Regions from separate parts of the Roseibium sp. AS2 genome, predicted to be linked through region 2. Evidence: riboswitches for the same ligand, from Rfam matches in the RefSeq annotation. Region 2 holds a riboswitch; the other holds the start of a gene.

What was found. A riboswitch is a leader RNA that binds a small molecule or an ion and turns the genes downstream of it on or off. The one in region 2 is predicted to bind thiamine pyrophosphate.
Region 1: another riboswitch for thiamine pyrophosphate. It lies ahead of WNZ15_RS05970 (hydroxyethylthiazole kinase); the one in region 2 lies ahead of WNZ15_RS10770 (ABC transporter permease).

Annotation. Positions count from the first base shown of each region.
Region 1 covers NZ_JBBMQN010000002.1:201,625-205,422, reverse strand. The annotation lists gene WNZ15_RS05980 (TRAP transporter substrate-binding protein) at 1-274, opposite strand, end outside; gene thiD (bifunctional hydroxymethylpyrimidine kinase/phosphomethylpyrimidine kinase) at 276-1,082, opposite strand; gene WNZ15_RS05970 (hydroxyethylthiazole kinase) at 1,115-1,888, opposite strand; TPP riboswitch at 2,017-2,127, opposite strand; gene WNZ15_RS05965 (Lrp/AsnC ligand binding domain-containing protein) at 2,275-2,511, shown strand; gene WNZ15_RS05960 (hypothetical protein) at 2,584-2,982, shown strand; gene WNZ15_RS05955 (DMT family transporter) at 3,059-3,798, opposite strand, start outside.
Region 2 covers NZ_JBBMQN010000003.1:397,849-401,646, forward strand. The annotation lists gene rpoH (RNA polymerase sigma factor RpoH) at 1-126, shown strand, start outside; gene WNZ15_RS10765 (ABC transporter substrate-binding protein) at 214-1,155, opposite strand; gene WNZ15_RS10770 (ABC transporter permease) at 1,185-2,036, opposite strand; TPP riboswitch at 2,087-2,193, opposite strand; gene WNZ15_RS10775 (hypothetical protein) at 2,332-3,798, opposite strand, start outside.

The DNA of each region.
Region 1 (3,798 bases), on a different contig from region 2:
AGACGCCGAGCGCCGGCACCAGCTCTCCGGCCGCAAACAGCCGCACGCGCAGCCGCCCCCCGGACATCCTGCCGATGCTGTCGGCGATCCGCCGCGCGGTCACGCCGGGTCCGGGCAGGTTCTTCGGCCAGGACGTCACCATCTTCCATTCGATGGTCGCCCCGTCCTGTGCAAGCGCCGGCGCGGCCAGTGCCGCCGTGCCGGCAGCCGCGGACGCCCCCAGAAGAGCTCTCCGGTCGATCAGCCTGGTCTTGTGCGAACGTCCTTCGGACATGTCATTTGCTCCAGATTTCATGAAAATGGTGGACCGGTCCGTGCCCTGCGCCGATCGCGAGCCTGTCGGCGGCGGCAATGGCCGCGTGGACATAGGACTTGGCATCCCGGATCGCGCTGTCCAGGTCCTTGCCGAGGGCCAGTCCGGCCGCGATCGCCGAGGACAGGGTACAGCCGGTGCCATGGGTGTTGTCCGTGGCGACCCGTTTCGCCCGCAGCCAGGTCACGTTTCCCAGCGAATCCGCGAAAAGATCCGCGCTTTCGTCGGTGGTGCCGTGTCCGCCTTTCAGCAGCACCGACCGTGCACCGCGCTTCAACAGGCTGTCGGCCTGCGCGCGCATGGCCGTTTCACTGTCCGCCATCGCTGTCTCCAGCATCCGGGCGGCTTCATGAAGGTTCGGCGTGACGACATCCGCGCGCGGCACGAGCACCGACATCAGGCAGTCGACGGCGCTGTCGGCCAGCAGCGGGTCTCCGGACGCGGCCACCATGACCGGATCCAGCACCACCGGTCCCGTGTCATGCCGCGTCAGCCCCTCGGCAACCGCCTCGATCACGTCGACACGTGCCAGCATGCCGATCTTGGTCACGTTCACCTTCAGATCCGAATAGACCGCATCCATCTGCGCCAGAACGAAATCGGGCGGCACCTCGTGAAGCGCGCTCACGCCCAGCGTGTTCTGCGCGGTCAGGGCCGTCAGCACGCTGGCGCCATAGACACCCAGTGCGGAAAATGTCTTCAGGTCGGCCTGGATGCCGGCCCCACCGCCGGAATCCGAGCCTGCTATGGTCACCGCGATCGCGGTCATGGCGTCTCCTTCGTGTGTTCTGAATACATGTTTCAGGCGGCCTTGAGCCGGGCCTCGATATCGCCCAGGCTCATCGCGTAAAGCGCGTCGAGCAGTTCGGGAACCAAGGTTCCCGGCCCGCCGGCCCTGGCGGCCGCCATTTCGCCGGCGATGTTGAACACCGACAAGCCACAGGCGGCAGCCAGCGCCCGGTCGGGCTCGACGCTGGCAAAGGCGGCCAGAACCGCGCCGCCCGCGCAGCCCGTGGCGGTGACACGCGCCATCAGCGCATGTCCGTTCATGAGCCGGAAATCCCCGCCCCTGCTCTCGATCTTGTCTTCCGCGCCGGTCACCGCAAACACTGTGCCGCCCGCGATCAGCTTTTCCACGCTGTCGCGATCCGGGAACAGCGCCTCCATTTCCGGCGCGTTCAGACGCACAAGATCCGCCCCGTCCGCCAGCAGCTTCCCGGCGAAGGCGCAGCGGACGGGCGACCGGTTGACGAAGACGGGATCGAGGCAGACCGGATGCCCGGCCGCCCGCGCCGCCTGAACGGCAAGCGGGATCGCCACACGGCGGCTCGCATCGAGTGTTCCCAGATTGACCAGCAGCGCGTCCGCGCTCGCGGCAAAGCCGGCGACTTCGTCTTCGGCGACGGTCATGGAGGGCACGGCACCGAGCGCCAGCAACACATTGGCGGTGAAATTCTGGGCGACTGCGTTGGTGATCGCATGAACGCGTGGCGACTTCTGACGCACCCGCTGCAACAGATCGTGAACCGTCACAGCGGCAAGAGGCGCGGTGGATGCGGCGACACTGAGGCTCATGAGACACCTCCGGCAACGGCTGACCACATGCCGGTTACGTCTGTGCCGAGATCGCACATTCCGGTATCGCCAGCGCCAGTAGCGCCAGTTCCGGCATCGCAATGAAACTGAAACGGGCCGGTGGCCCAGAAGGTCATCATCTCAAATCCCTCCGCCGGTACAAGCCGGATCAGGTTCAAGGAGTTGGCCAGCCGCCTCTCAGCCCGATCCACGATCGCCGGGCACCCCCATGAGATATCGAACAGCTAACAAGGCTCGACCTGCATTGCAAGTCCCTGATCGCTGCGGGACATTGCCAACGGACAGCAGAAGCGATTGACTGGATTGGCGAGATGCGCGATGTCCTAGGTCATCATTTTGCACTGTCCCAGCATCCGGAGCGCCGCATGACCCCGTTTTTCGTGATGATCAAATGCCAGCTCGGCAAGACCTACCAGGTCGCCAATGCGATCGCGGACGCGGAGATTGCCTCCGAGGTCTATTCCACCAGCGGCGACTACGATCTTCTGGTCAAGGTCTACATCGAAAACGGCGCGGATATCGGCCATTTCGTCAATGAAAAGGTGCATCCGATCGATGGCATCCAGGACACCAAGACGATCATCACCTTCAAGGCCTTCTAACCATCCTGCCACCCTATGGACGCAGGCTGCCCGAACGTGTTTTCCACCGCTCCGATTGTCAGGAGAAGTCCCATGCGTATTTTGAAATCCGCCGCCCTCGTTTTCGGTCTCAGCCTCCTGCCGCTTCCGGCGACCGCCCAGGGCATGCCGCCGGAGCAGATCAAGCAGATCCTCGACGTGACCAAGGCAAACTGGGTGTCCTTCCGCGACTGGCAGGGCCAGGATCTGGTCTATTTCACGCATCTGGAAGCCTGGAAGTGCGGCATCGAATATGTGTTCTACGGTGTCAACGACGGCCCGATCGACCAGGAGTGGGCGCTGGACGATTGCAATCCGGACAATCCCAACGCGGTATTGAAGGACAAGCCCTACATCGCCCGGCCCGGCGGCTCGGTGCAGTCCGTCAGCGTTCAGTTGATCTACCCGGACGGCACGAAAAGCCCGGTCGAGCGTTTTGAATACAAGCGGTAACGGTCACGGGATTCGGGAGCTGCTGACTGGGCGGGCGGATCGGGACTGAACCCTGCCCCTGCCCGTAAAGGCAATCTCACGATCTCGACGGCGACGAGGCCCGGCGGGCCTTGGTCCGGTCGAGGCCCAGCTTGTGCTCGCGGTAGATGACGAAGATCCCGGCGGCGATCACGATCAGCGCCCCGGTCACGACTTCCGGCACGGGCACCTCGGAAAAGACCACCCAGCCGACGATGATCGCCCACAGCATGTTGACATAGTCGAACGGGGCGATGGTGGATGCATCCGCGAAACGGTAGCTCTGGGTCAGCAGGATCTGCCCGACCCCGCCGGCAAGGCCGATCAGGACCAGAAGGCCGGCGGTCGGAAGATCCGGGACGATCCACGCCTGCCCGGGCAGAACCAGCCCGAGCGGCAACGTCAGCAGCGCCAGCACGGTCGAGGATCCGGCAAACCAGGTGACGATGGTCGACGTGCGCTCCGTCTCGCAGAGTTTGCGCACGGTGATCATGGCGAGCGCGGCGAAGCCGGCCCCCACAACCCCCAGCATTGCGCCGAACTTGGACGGCCCGTCGAGATCTCCTTCGCCGAGATGCGGCGACAGCACGACCAGAATACCGATGAAGCCGACGCCGACCGCGCTCCAGCGATAGATGCGAACGGTTTCACCGAGCAGGAAGAAGGCCAGCACGACCACAAACAGCGGTGTGGCAAACCCGATGGCGGTGGCATCGGGCAGAGGCAGAAGGTAAAGCGCGGTGAACGAGCAGACCATCGCCGACAGGCCGACCGTTGCACGCGTCAGGTGCCTTCTCG
Region 2 (3,798 bases):
GATCTCTCCGGAGAATTCGGCGTCAGTCGGGAGCGCGTCCGCCAGATCGAGGTTCGTGCCTTTGAAAAGGTTCAGAAGGCGGTGCGCAACAGCGCCCGCTCGGCCGATCAGCAACCGGCTGCCTGATACCCGCTGGAACCCCACCGACAAAAACGCCGGAGCTGCTGCCCCGGCGTTTTTTTTTGGTTCAGACCTTGTTTCAGCGGACCAGTGTCAGCGGATTTCGACCGCGTAGGTCTCCACCGGAACCACCTTGCCGATCAGGCCGGCTTCGGCCATGAATTCCGCGAAGCGCTGGTAGCGGCCTGCATCCAGAGCGGCCGGACGTTTGGCGAAACGCGGCAGCGTATCGCTCCAGGCGCGCTTGTTGAGTTCGTCATCGAGATGTGGATAGGCCTCGATGAACGCCTCCCAGGCCTCGTCGGGGTGGTTGGTCAGATAGATCGTCGCCGCTTCCACCGCGGCGAGAAAGCTGACGAAGCGCGGGTCCTCGGTCTTTTCGTTGTTGACCACATAGATCAGCTCGTCAAAGACCGGAACGCCGTTTTCCTCCGGGTAGAAGGCGGTGCCTTCCTTGCCCTCGATTTCGATCTGGGTCAGCTCGAAATTGCGGTAGGCGCCGATCACGGCATCGACCTGGCCGGACAGCAGCGACCCGGACAGCGCGAAATTGACATTGACCAGCTCTACGTCGTCGATCGACAGATCCACCGAGCGCAGCATCTGGCCCAGCATGGCGTCCTCGAACCCGGACACGGAAAACCCGACGGTCTTTCCCTTGAGATCCGCCAGGGTCCTGATCGGGCCGTCCTTCAGCACGATCAGCGAATTGAGGGGCGTCTCCACCAGGGTCCCGATCCGTGTCAGCGGCAGCTCTTCCTCGATCTGGGCATGAAGCGTCGGCTGATAGGAAACGGCGATATCGCCGCGTCCTGCCGCCACAAGCTTGGGCGGCATGGCCGGATCGGCCGGCTCGATGATTTCAACTTCAAGGCCCTCGGCTTCGAAGAAGCCTTTCGTCTGCGCCGTGATCAGCGGCGCATGATCCGGATTGATGAACCAGTCCAGCAGCAGGGTCAGCTTTTCGCCGGCCTGTGCCGGTGCGGATGCGAGCAGGCCCGCGGTCAGGGCAATGAACAGAAGTTGTTTTCTCATTCGGATTCTCCGTTGTGGCAGCCTGAACTTCAGCTCACAGGCTGCCAGGGCACTAAAAACTGGGTGAGTCGATTTACGGCGAAACGCATGATCAGCACCATCGCCGCCAGCAGGATCAGGGCGGCGAACATCAGATCCGCCTGCATTCGGTTGCTGCTTTGAAGCATGATGAAAGCGAGGCCGCCCTTGGCACCGGCCCACTCGCCGATGATGGCGCCCATGGGTGCGAACACCGCGGCCACCCGCAGTCCGGACGCGAAGGCCGGCAGACCGGCCGGCAGGCGGAACAGCCACAATTCGCGCAGCCGCGACAGCCGGTAGAGCCTGGCCAGGTCACACAGGCCCTGGTCAAGCCGTTGCAGCCCGTCAAAAAAGGTCGATGTCACGGTGAAGAAGATCACCAGAATGACCACGACGATCTTGGAGGCAAGACCGAATCCGAGCCACAGCACCAGGATCGGCGCAATGGCAAAGACAGGCAAAGCCTGAGTGACGAGAATGGGGGGCATCGCCAGCCTTGCAGCGGCCGGAAACAGCCACAGTAGAACGGAAAGCGCGGCACCGGCCGCGGCACCGAGCACAAAGCCGAGCACCGTCTCATAGGCCGTGATGCCCGCATGGCTCAGCAGGAAGCCGGCATTTCCGGCGAAGGCCTCGAACACCCGGACCGGCCCCGGCAGAATATAGTGCTGGGTGTCGAACACCACCACGATCGCCGCCCAGACGCCCACCGCGAGAGCGATGCCCAGCAGCGACCTGATCAGCGATGTCAGGAAGGATATCATGCGGGGCAATCCCCGCTCTGTCGCCCCAACGGGGTCGGGCTGGCCGGGACCGGCATGAACGACGATGATACCTGCCGCGTTGGCAGACAAATACACATAGGATCTCCCGTCTTCGGACATGCCGAAAATGACATTGGAGATCCGGGAAAGGCTAAGGTTTCCGTCCCTTCGCCGGCATGACCCGGATCAGGTTCTAAGGGTTCGGCTGTTCGCCATCTCAGTTCCGGAAACCGGAACACCCCTCGGACCAGGACGGACCATGCCCTCTAGGACGGAAAAAGGCAAGACACTGCGCACCGCTTTTTAAGCAGAACGACTTGCAGGCAAAAGACATCGGCGACATGCCGCCAGGGCTGAGGCAACCTCATCAGTTGCCGACAAGCGGTGGCCGTCAGCCGGCCTGCCAGGCGGAGATCGCCTGTTCGACCGCTTCCGATCCGGGCGTGCCCTTTTCCAGGGTCAGGATGCCCCTCTTGCCGTTTTCATAGAGCATCGGAATGTCGATCCAGCCGCGTTCGCGCAGCAAGGCCAGATTGCGCTGCTGTTCGTTCGGAAGGCTCGACAGCGCGATCCAGAAGAACCCGGGCGACACCTTGACGGATGCCCCGATGAGGGCATCGCCGCGTGCCTCCTCGGTCGGTTTCATCACCAGACCGGGCACATTGACGACATCGCCGGCGGCAAAGCTCTCCGGGAATTCGTATTTTATCTCGACGAGGTGGCTTGCCGGCAGCGAATTGTCGTCATTCGGCTTGATGCGGATTTCCACCTTCACATCCCGTTCCGGAATCTCGACGGCCGCACTCAGAACAGCCTGGGCCTGGCCGTCGAGATTGGTTTCCTCCTCGACATTCCAGACCACGGCTCCCTGTGCCGCAGTTCCCGCACCACCGGTCTCCTCGCCTTCCTCGTAGAGGATCGAGCGCTGTACGCTGTCTTCAGCAACAACGGCCGGATCCGAAGGTGCGCTGTCTTCCGGTGAAATGGCGGCCAGATTGTCTTCGGGAACGGGCACCGGTGCCTCTTCCGGTGCCGTGGGCACGCGATCGTTCTCGGCAGTAGTCACGATGGACGGCTGCTCGGGATCGGGCGCCTCGGTCTGGGGGGTGATCGTCGTTGTGGTGACAGTGCGGGCATCCGGCGCCACGACATCGGCGCCATCACCGTCATTCAGCAGCCGGTCTGCGATTTTCGAGGTATCCTCGTCGGCAGCGGCTTCAGGCTCGGCTGGTTCCACCACGACCGGCTCCGGCTGGGCATCCGGCACGCTTTGCGTCTCTGCGGTCTGCGTCTGGCCGGCGCCATCGGCGGTCGGGTCATTCGACCCGAGGAAAAAGTATCCCGCCCCGGCGGCAAGCAGCAGTGCCAGAACGCCCGCGGCCGCAATCGGCACAATCCGGTTCGTGGCGCCAACACCCCGCAAGGCCTCCGAGGCACTCGGCTTCGACCGCTTGTCCCGACCGTTCCTGAAGGTTGCGGTCTCCGGCGCGGCCCGGTTCCCGTCGCCTTCTTCCGGCCGCCGCTCCCGGCCTGTGTCGGTGTCTGGTGCAGGTTCGAACAGGCCGTCATCGGACGCCGTCTGCGTGTTGAAAGCAGGGTCCTGCCGCCCGGAAGCCGGGTCGGCGACGATCGGGTCCGCGGCAATCGGGTCGGCAACGTCCCTGGCGCCTTGTACCGCCTGACCGGCGGCAGATCCGAGCGCCCCGGCGTCCGTCAGTGTTTCCTGCAGCGGCGACGGAATTTCGGCCGCCGCGGGCTCCACCGCCGGAGCCTCGTCAAGCGGCGCGGCTGCGGCTGCCTGGTGCGTTTCGGTTGCGGCCGGCCCGTTTTCCGGGGCTGACACATGTGCCGTAGCCGC